3 linked regions of the Rhodovastum atsumiense genome follow. Each later gene encodes a partner of the first gene's protein in a complex. Links are inferred from orthologs where the notes say so. Each region holds a gene or a part of one and is shown in the gene's direction. Other genes may lie near its edges. The genes, in order: secY, secA and secG.

Region 1 (3,007 bases):
TGGCTGAGTCCGACAAGAAGGTCCGGGTGACGCAGGTCGCCTCCGTGGCCGGGCGCAAGCCCGGCCAGAAGGAGACGCTGATCGGTCTCGGCCTGAACAAGATCCGCCGCACGCGCGAGCTCGAGGACACCCCCTCGGTGCGCGGCATGATCCGCAAGGTTGCCCACCTGGTGAAGGTGGAGGAGCTGTCCTGATCCGCGCCGCGGACCGGGACGGAAGGGAAAAGCGATGAAGCTGAACCAACTGCGTGACAACGCGGGGGCGCGCCTGAAGTCGAAGCGCCTCGGCCGCGGCATCGGCTCCGGCAAGGGCAAGACTTCGGGCAAGGGCGTGAAGGGCCAGAAGGCGCGCGAAGGCGTGGCGCTCAATGGCTTCGAGGGTGGCCAGCTCCCGATCTATCGCCGGCTGCCGAAGCGCGGGTTCACCAACCTGTTCCGCAAGGAATACGCGGCGGTGAACCTCGGCGCGGTGGCCAAGGCGATCGAGGCCGGCCGCATCGACGCCGCCCAGCCGATCACCGAGGACACGCTGCGTGCGGCGGGCCTGGTGCGCGGCGGCAAGGTCGACGGCGTGCGCCTGCTGGCCAGCGGCGAGATCGGCCGCGCGGTCACCATCACGGTCTCCGGCGCTTCGGCGGCGGCGGTCGCGGCGGTGCAGGCCGCCGGCGGCAGCGTGACCACCACGGTGGCCAAGGCCGAAGCGGCTCCGGCCGCCTGAGGCGCTTGCGCCGTGGCGCTTGCGCGCGGCAAGATGAAACAACCAGGCGGCGCCCTCGGGACCCCCCGTGCGGCGCCGTCGTCTTGATCGGGGACCGCCATGGCGTCGGCAGCCGAGCAGCTCGCGGCAAACCTCAACCTCGGTGTGCTGTCCAAGGCCACCGAACTGAAGAAGCGCATCTGGTTCACCCTGGGGGCGCTGCTGGTCTATCGGATCGGCACCTACATTCCCGTCCCGGGCGTCGACGCGTCCGTGATGGGCGAGATGCTGCAGCAGCATGGCGGCGGCATCCTTGGCATGTTCGACATGTTCAGCGGCGGTGCGCTCGGGCGCATGACCGTGTTCGCACTGAACATCATGCCCTACATCTCGGCCAGCATCATCGTGCAGTTGATGGGCAGCGCCGTCCCTTCGCTGGAGGCGCTGAAGAAGGAAGGCGAATCCGGGCGCAAGAAGCTCAACCAGTACACGCGCTACCTGACGGTGCTGATCGCCATGTTCCAGTCCTACGGCATCGCCGTCGGGCTCGAGAGCATGCATGGCAGCTTCGGCGCGGCGGTGATCGATCCCGGCCTGTTCTTCCGCCTGTCCTGCGTGATCAGCCTGGTCGGCGGCACCATGTTCCTGATGTGGCTCGGTGAGCAGATCACCGCGCGCGGCATCGGCAACGGCACCAGCCTGATCATCATGGCCGGCATCGTCGCCAACGTGCCGCATGCCCTGGCCAACCTGCTCGAACTCGGCCGCACCGGTGCGCTGAGCGCCGCGTTCATCCTGGTGTTCATGGCGGTCGCGGTCGCGGTGGTCGCCTTCGTGGTGTACATCGAACGCGCGCAGCGCCGCATCATCGTGCAGTACCCGAAGCGGCAGGTCGGCAACCGCATGTTCGGCGGCGACTCGACGCACATGCCGCTGAAGGTGAACACCTCGGGCGTGATCCCGCCGATCTTCGCGAGCTCGATCCTGCTGGTGCCGGCGACCCTCTCCGGCTTCGCGGGCGCGAGCGGCCAGTCGGGCTGGGTGGAGTGGATCGCCGGGTTCTTCGCCCACGGCACGCTGCTGTACATGCTGACCTACGCAGCGCTGATCATCTTCTTCAGCTACTTCTACACCGCCGTGGTGTTCAACCCGACCGAGACCGCGGACAACCTGAAGAAGTATGGCGGCTTCATTCCCGGCATCCGTCCGGGCCAGGCCACCTCGGATTATTTCGACCACATCCTCACCCGCCTGACCACGATCGGTGCCATCTACCTGTGCGCGGTCTGCCTGCTGCCGGAATTCCTGATCAGCAATTATGGCGTTCCGTTCTATTTTGGTGGTACTTCGCTCTTGATCATTGTTTCGGTGACCATGGATACGGTCACCCAGATCCAGTCCCACCTGCTTGCGCACCAGTATGAGGGACTGATCAAGAAGGCGCGCGTAAAGGGACGTGGACGGTGAACCTCATTCTTCTCGGCCCCCCGGGGGCGGGCAAGGGCACCCAGGCGAAGCGGCTGCAGGATCGCTACGGCATCGTGCAGATTTCCACTGGTGACATGCTGCGCGCGGAAGTCGCGGCCGGCAGCGACATCGGCCGCGAGGCCAAGGCGGTCATGGAGGCGGGCAAGCTCGTCTCCGACGACATCCTTATTCGCATGCTCGGCAGCCGGATCGCCCGGCCCGATGCGGCCAAGGGCTTCATTCTCGACGGCTTCCCCCGCACCGTGCCGCAGGCCGAGGCGCTGGACGGCATGCTGGCGGAGAAGGGGCTGAAGCTCGACGCGGTGATCCAGCTCAAGGTCGATGACGCCGCCCTGGTGGAGCGTATCGCCGGCCGGTACACCTGCGCCAAATGCGGCGCCGGCTATCACGACCATTTCCAGAAGCCGAAGGTCGCGGGCGTCTGCGACAGTTGCGGCTCGACCGGGTTCACCCGGCGCGCCGACGACAATCGCGAGACCGTCGCCGCCCGGCTGGAAGCCTATCATCGGCAGACTGCGCCGATCCTGCCGCACTATGCGGCCCAGGGGAAGCTGCAGGACGTCGACGGCATGGCCGAGATCGACGAGGTCACGCAGCAACTGACCGCGATTCTCGACAAGGCAGCGTAAAAGGCGCACGGTGGCGGGGGAGGTTTGCGATCACGATAAGTTGATCGCATTGCGTTGACTCGTTTTTCCCCGCCGCTATAGTGCGCGCCCTTGGCGGCCCCACCTGGGTGAGGGCCGTTCCTGCGTTTTTTACCCAAGCCTCGATGGGCCGCGCGTTCGGCGAGGCAGCAGCCGCCGGGCGCCGCATGCGTCGG
Region 2 (3,447 bases), 2.6 Mb from region 1 along the record:
CGGGATAGAGCATCTGCGGCGGCATCGCCCGGTACTCGGGCGGCAGGGACTGGATGGCCCCCTGGACGTCGGAGAGTCGGATATCGGTGCTGTCCACCCGCGCGACCACGGGGTCGGCGGCGGCCGGCGGGGCGGAAGGGGCCGGCGCCTGGGCGCGGCCGGACACGGGAGCGGCGACCGCACAAAAGGCCGTCAAGGCCAGGATCGGTGCGGTCCTGGAGAGATGCCGCATGCTATGTTCCTTCTGAAAGCGGCCGGAGTTATGGCCGAAGCGTTCCCCCCTCACAACCTGCCGGGGGCCGTTTGCGGCGCGGAGCTGACGCCTGCTCGTTGACCGCGCACCGGTTGGGTCCTATCTGACTGGCCTGCCCAACACGAAGAATGGGGGGTGGGCGGCTGTGCGGCGCGCGGACGGGTCGTTCGCCGGGCCGCAATTGCCGTGCCGGCCCCAGGAAGGCTTTCCATGTTCGCCCGCTTCGCCCGAGCCATCTTCGGCACCTCGAACGACCGTGCGCTCAAGGCCTATCAGCGCCGGGTGCCGGAGATCAATGCCTTCGAGCCTGCACTGGCCGCGCTGTCGGACGAGGCGCTGCGCAACAAGACCATCGAATTCCGCGAGCGCCTCGCCAACGGGGCGACGCTCGACGAGTTGTTGCCCGAGGCCTTCGCGGTGGTGCGCGAGGCTTCCAAGCGCACGCTCGGCATGCGCCATTTCGACGTCCAGATGATCGGCGGCATGGTCCTGCACGAGGGCCAGATCGCCGAGATGAAGACCGGCGAGGGCAAGACCCTGGTCGCCACCCTGCCCGTCTACCTGAACGCGCTGGCCGGCAAGGGCGTGCACATCGTCACGGTCAACGACTACCTCGCCAGGCGCGACGCCGAATGGATGGGGCAGATCTATACCTTCCTCGGCATGTCCGTAGGCGTCATCGTGCACGGCCTGGAAGATACCGAGCGCCGCGCGCAATACGCCGCCGATATCACCTACGGCACGAACAACGAGTTCGGCTTCGACTACCTGCGCGACAACATGAAATATCGCCTGGAAGATATGGTCCAGCGCGATTTCTATTACGCGATCGTCGACGAGGTCGACTCGATCCTGATCGACGAGGCGCGCACGCCGCTGATCATTTCGGGTCCGGCCGAGGATTCCTCCGATCTCTACCGCACCGTCAACGCGGTGGTGCGCGAACTGGTGAAGGACGAATCGACCTACGAAAAGGACGAGAAGTTCCGCACGGTCACGCTGACCGAGGAAGGCACGCCCCGCGTCGAGGAAATGCTGCGCGAGGCCGGCATCCTCACCGAGGGCGGGCTTTATGACATCGCCAACGTGTCGGTCGTGCACCACGTGCAGCAATCGCTGCGCGCCCACACCCTGTTCGCCCGCGACGTGGACTATATCGTGCGCGACGACAAGGTAGTGCTGATCGACGAGTTCACCGGCCGCATGATGGAAGGCCGCCGCTTCTCCGAGGGGCTGCACCAGGCGCTGGAGGCCAAGGAAGCCGTCACCGTCCAGCCGGAGAACCAGACCCTCGCCTCGATCACCTTCCAGAACTATTTCCGCCTCTTCCCCAAACTGGCCGGCATGACCGGCACGGCGATGACCGAGGCCGACGAGTTCGCCGAGATCTACCGTCTGGGGGTGGTGGAGATCCCCACCAACGTGCCCTGCATCCGTCGCGACGAGGATGACGAGGTGTATCGCACCGCCGCGGAAAAATACGAGGCGGTGGCGAAACTGATCGAGGAGGCGCTCACGCGCCGCCAGCCGGTGCTGGTAGGCACGGTCAGCATCGAGAAGAGCGAGATCCTCTCCGAGATCCTCAAGAAGAAGAAGGTCCCGCACCAGGTGCTGAACGCGCGCTACCACGAGCAGGAAGCGCAGATCGTCGCCCAGGCCGGCGCCCCCGGCGCGATCACCATCGCCACCAACATGGCCGGCCGCGGCACCGACATCAAACTCGGCGGCAATTTCGAGATGCGGGTGAAGAACGAGGCGGCCGGCCTCGCCGATCCCGCCGAGCGCGCCGCCCGCGAAGCCACCATCCGCGCCGAGATCGAAAGCGGCTACGAGACAGTGAAGCAGGCCGGCGGCCTGTATGTGATCGGCACCGAGCGGCATGAAAGCCGGCGCATCGACAACCAGTTGCGCGGCCGCTCCGGCCGCCAGGGTGACCCGGGCGCGTCACGCTTCTTCCTCAGCCTCGAAGACGACCTGATGCGCATCTTCGGGTCGGACCGCATGGGCGGCATGCTGACCCGACTCGGGCTGAAGGACGGCGAGGCCATCGTCCATCCCTGGATCAACAAGGCGCTCGAGAAGGCCCAGAAGAAGGTCGAGGCCCGCAACTTCGACACGCGCAAGAACGTGCTGAAATATGACGACGTCATGAACGACCAGCGCCGCGAGGTGTATTCGCAGCGCCGCGAGTTCATGAAAGCGTCCGACGTGTCCGACACCCTCGCCGACATGCGCGCCGAGGTGATCGCCATCATGGTCGCCCGCCGCATTCCCGAGAAAGCCTACGCTGAGCAGTGGGAATCGGCCGAGCTTGCCGAGGACGTGCGGCGCCTGCTCAACCTCGACCTGCCGATCGTCGAGTGGGCGCGCGAGGAAGGCATCGACGAGAACGGCATCCGCGAACGCATCGAACAGGCGGCGGACGCGGCGATGGCGGCGAAGGCGGCCAATTTCGGGCCGGACCTGATGCGCTTCGTCGAAAAAAGCCTGCTGCTGCAGACGCTGGACGCGGTGTGGAAGGAACACCTGCTCGCCCTCGACCACCTGCGCCAGGGCATCGGCCTGCGCGCCTACGGCCAGCGCGATCCGCTGAACGAATACAAGACCGAGGCCTTCGCCCTGTTCAACGGCATGCTGGACGAGCTGCGTGAACGGGTGACCTCGCTGGTGGCGCGCGTCGAACTGGCTGGCGACGCCCCTGCCCCGACCGAACTGCCGCCGCTGCCCCGCGACATGGTGGCGAGCCACCCGGAACCGGCCATGGCCCTGGCCGGCGGCGACGTCGGCGATTACGACGCCGCCACCAGCCGCGTGACGGCCATGCCGATGCGGACCGACACGGTGGACCCGAAGGACCCGGCCACCTGGGCCAACTCCCCGCGCAACGCCCCCTGCCCCTGCGGCAGCGGCAAGAAGTTCAAGCACTGCCACGGGCGGACGATGTAACTGCCCATAAGCGTTAGGAAAGGCCAGGGCTCCGCCCTGGACCTGCCAAGGGCCACAAGGCCCTTGGATCCCATTCTCGCTGCGCGGCAAAGCAAGTGTAGGGCGGATAAGCGCAGCGCCATCCGCCATCGCAAGATGGCCACCTCGTGGAGCGTTGCGTTGGCGGATGGCGCTGCGCTTATCCGCCCTACATGACTGGACCGGCCAGGAGCCTTTTGGACCTTGGTCGGTCCAAGGCGGGACCTTGC
Region 3 (3,146 bases), 1.9 Mb from region 1 along the record:
TCGGTCAGCGCGGCCTGGGTGATGAGGCGGGCCAGCGTCTGCTCGGCGATGCCGCGGCGGATTTCCGGGGTGGTCTCGGTGCGGCCGCCGAACATGCGCTGCACCTGGGCGAGCTGGCGCCGGTAGGCGTCCTGCAACTCCGTGATTTCGATGCGACGGCCGGCGACGGTCGCGACCGCGGTGTCACGGCCGACGGTGTTGATCATGTCCCCCACGCCCCAGATCACGAAGATCCCGACGAGGAAGAAGAAGAACAGGCGTGCCGGCCAGGTGCTCAGGCCGCGGCGAAACGTTGCGAGCATACGGGAATCCCAGCGAGAAGCGCCGCACCATAGGTCCGCGACCCTTGGTTTGCCAGCCTCCCTGCGGTAGTAACGAGGGGAACAAAGGGAAGGGGAGAGGAATGCGCCAGCTCATTGCCGGCAACTGGAAGATGAACGGCCTGGTTGCCGATTCACTGTCGCTTGCCCGCGCGGTGGCCGACGCTGCGCCCGGCCTGGCCTGCGACCTGCTGGTCTGCCCACCTGCCACCGTGATCCGTCCGGTGGCCGAGGCGCTGGCGGGCAGCGTGGTGGCGGTGGGGGGGCAGGATTGCCACACCCACGCGAATGGCGCCCATACCGGGGACGTTTCGGCTGCGATGCTGCGCGATGCCGGGGCGGCCTGGGTAATCCTGGGCCATTCCGAGCGGCGCACCGACCATGGCGAGACCGATACGCTGGTCCGGGCCAAGGTGGCGGCGGCGGTCGGGGCGGGGCTCACGCCCATCGTCTGCGTGGGCGAACTGGAGGCCGAGCGGCTGGCCGGGCGCGAGCAGGAGGTGGTCGGCCGGCAGATCCGCGGCTCGCTGCCGGAGGATTTCGCCGGGGTGGTGGCCTATGAGCCGGTCTGGGCGATCGGCACCGGGCGCACGCCCACCGAGGCCGACGTGGCCGCCATGCACGGTTTCATCCGTGCCGAGCTGGTCGCGCACCTGGGCGAGCGGGGGCAGTCGGTGCGCATCCTTTACGGTGGGTCGGTGAAGCCGTCCAACGCGGCCGCGCTGATGGCGGTGCCGGAGGTGGGCGGGGCGCTGGTGGGCGGCGCGAGCCTGGTGGCCGCCGATTTCCTCGCCATCGCCAGGGCGACCCACGGGGGCTAGGGCCGGGCGGGCCGGCGCCCTCCTCCGGGGGCGGCGCCGGTCCCTCAACCGCCTGACGATATGACCTGCGGGGCGCCGATATCGCCCATGCTTTCCTTCCGGCGCCATTGCCGCTAGAAGGCGCCGCCGCCTTTCCGGGGACCACCATGACCACCGTGCTGCTGCTGATCCATCTGTTCGTCACCATCGCGCTCATCGGCGTGGTGCTGATCCAGCGCAGCGAGGGCGGAGGGCTCGGGGTAGGCACCTCGCAGGGCATGGGCGCGTTCATGAGCGGACGCGGCACGGCCAACCTGCTGACCCGCACCACCGCCATCCTGGCGACCATCTTCTTCGTTCTCTCGCTGGTGCTGGCGCTGCTGAACAAGGGCACCACGGTGCGCCGGTCGATCCTCGACACGCCGCCGGCCACGGCGCCCGCCCCGGGCGGCGCCCCCGCGCTGCCGGCCCCCGGCACCGCCCCGGCAACCCCCGGCGCCACCGCTCCCGCCCCGGCGACCCCCGGCGCGCCGGCTCCGGCCCCCGTCGCCCCCGCGACCAAGGCACCGGCCGGGCCCGCCGTCCCGACCAACTGACATTCGCCTCTCCCGTCCCGGACTGCCGGGGCGGCGGCAGGATTCGTAACGAAACCGAATCGGCGTCGGATACGGATATTCGCAGGCGTATCCGGCGTTTTACGGAGGCAGGGAGCCGGTTTCGCCGGCTCCATGTCGTTTTGTAACGGCGGCGTGGCGACGCATCGGGGCTCGCGGACTCGTGACGAGCGGGGGAGCCGCCGCGTGGCGCCGCACGGCCCGGCCAGCCGCCGCTTTCGCCGTCACCTCGCAAAGCATGGAGTTCCGCCGTTTGCCGGCCTGTTCATCGCGCGCCTTCCGCAATGATCCCGCCAGGGGCATCGCCCTGCTGACATACCCGTGCACGGCGCGCACGCCTCCCATCCAAGCCCAACCGCAACGCGCGGTTTCCGTCGACTCGATGGCACCGGTATACTGACCTCCCATGACCCGGTTCGTCTTCATCACCGGCGGCGTGGTTTCCTCGCTTGGCAAAGGTATCGCATCGGCCGCCCTCGGCGCGCTGCTGCAAGCCCGTGGATACTCCGTTCGCCTGCGCAAACTCGATCCTTATCTCAACGTCGACCCGGGCACGATGAGCCCGCTGCAGCACGGCGAGGTGTTCGTAACCGATGACGGGGCGGAAACCGACCTCGACCTCGGTCATTACGAGCGCTTCACCGGCGTGCACGCCAAGCGGTCGGACAACGCCACCACCGGACGCATCTACTCCGAGGTGATCGCGCGCGAGCGTCGCGGCGATTATCTCGGCGCGACCGTGCAGGTGATTCCGCACATCACCGATGCCATCAAGGAGGCGATCACCCGCGACGCCTTCGACGATGCGGGCAATCCGGTCGATTTCGCCCTGATCGAGATCGGCGGCACCGTCGGTGACATCGAAAGCCTGCCGTTCCTGGAAGCCATCCGCCAGCTCGGCAACGAACTCGGCCCGCAGGGGGTGATGTTCGTGCACCTGACCCTGGTGCCCTACATCCCCTCGGCCGGCGAGTTGAAGACCAAGCCCACCCAGCATTCGGTCAAGGAATTGCTGAACGTGGGCATCCAGGCGAACATGCTGATCTGCCGCTGCGACCGGCCCATCCCGGCGAACGAGCGGCGCAAGATCGCGCTGTTCTGCAACCTTCGTCCCGAAGCGGTGATCGCCGCGCTCGACGTCGACACCATCTACCAGGTGCCGATCAGCTACCATGCCGAGGGCATCGACCGGGAAGTGCTGCGGCATTTCGGCCTGCCCTTCGACACCGAGCCCGATGTCTCGCGCTGGCAGCGCATCGTCGACACCGTCCGTGCGCCGGAAGGCGAGGTGAAGATCGCGGTCGTCGGCAAGTACACGAACCTGCTCGACAGCTACAAATCCCTCGCCGAGGCACTCGCGCATGGCGGCATCGCCAATCGCGTGCGGGTGAAGCTCGACTGGATGGACAGCC

What was found.
Region 2: the proteins of secY (region 1) and secA are in contact, whole or in part, in a crystal structure (PDB 3DIN), measured with the Thermotoga maritima proteins. The link is inferred for Rhodovastum atsumiense from one-to-one orthologs. Residues at the interface, in WP_004081795.1 of Thermotoga maritima: Glu108, Gly109, Glu110, Glu111, Ala236, Glu237, Arg238, Arg239, Ile240, Thr241, Ile242, Gln243, Tyr244, Ala245, Arg246, Arg247, Val248, Thr249, Gly250, Arg251, Arg252, Val253, Tyr254, Gly256, Ala257, Ser258, Thr259, Tyr260, Leu261, Pro262; in WP_004082002.1 of Thermotoga maritima: Glu261, Ala262, Arg263, Lys300, Ala301, Arg302, Thr303, Ile304, Ile305, Leu323, Tyr324, Asp325, Pro326, Val329, Ser330, Tyr333, Ile336, Lys340, Phe345, Val349, Glu363, Phe364, Tyr374, Ser375, Gly376, Gly377, Glu393, Ile395, Thr482, Ser483.
Region 3: secY (region 1) and secG share a complex: the UniProt entries of both Escherichia coli proteins name them as parts of the sec protein translocase complex. The link is inferred for Rhodovastum atsumiense from one-to-one orthologs.

What each region holds. Positions count from the first base shown.
Region 1 is NZ_OW485601.1:3,176,913-3,179,919, forward strand. Bases 134-2,989 are described here. They hold secY (preprotein translocase subunit SecY), read left to right. Parts: upstream 134-816; coding sequence 817-2,163; downstream 2,164-2,989. Other genes in these bases: rpmD (50S ribosomal protein L30), read left to right, coding at 134-194; rplO (50S ribosomal protein L15), read left to right, coding at 229-717; NBY65_RS14470 (adenylate kinase), read left to right, coding at 2,160-2,813. In the rest of the region: rpsE (30S ribosomal protein S5), read left to right, coding at 1-7; more of rpmD, read left to right, coding at 1-133. UniProt on the Escherichia coli protein: The central subunit of the protein translocation channel SecYEG. Consists of two halves formed by TMs 1-5 and 6-10.
Region 2 is NZ_OW485601.1:5,772,450-5,775,896, forward strand. What follows is about bases 104-3,399. They hold secA (preprotein translocase subunit SecA), read left to right. Parts: upstream 104-463; coding sequence 464-3,199; downstream 3,200-3,399. Other genes in these bases: NBY65_RS26035 (peptidylprolyl isomerase), read right to left, coding at 104-232. Also shown: more of NBY65_RS26035, read right to left, coding at 1-103. UniProt on the Escherichia coli protein: Required for protein export, interacts with the SecYEG preprotein conducting channel.
Region 3 is NZ_OW485601.1:1,266,406-1,269,551, reverse strand. Bases 7-3,001 are described here. They hold secG (preprotein translocase subunit SecG), read left to right. Parts: upstream 7-1,287; coding sequence 1,288-1,716; downstream 1,717-3,001. Other genes in these bases: NBY65_RS05590 (CTP synthase), read left to right, coding at 2,141-3,001; tpiA (triose-phosphate isomerase), read left to right, coding at 404-1,141; NBY65_RS05605 (peptidylprolyl isomerase), read right to left, coding at 7-302. Outside these bases: more of NBY65_RS05605, read right to left, coding at 1-6; more of NBY65_RS05590, read left to right, coding at 3,002-3,146. UniProt on the Escherichia coli protein: Subunit of the protein translocation channel SecYEG. Overexpression of some hybrid proteins has been thought to jam the protein secretion apparatus resulting in cell death; while this may be true it also results in FtsH-mediated degradation of SecY.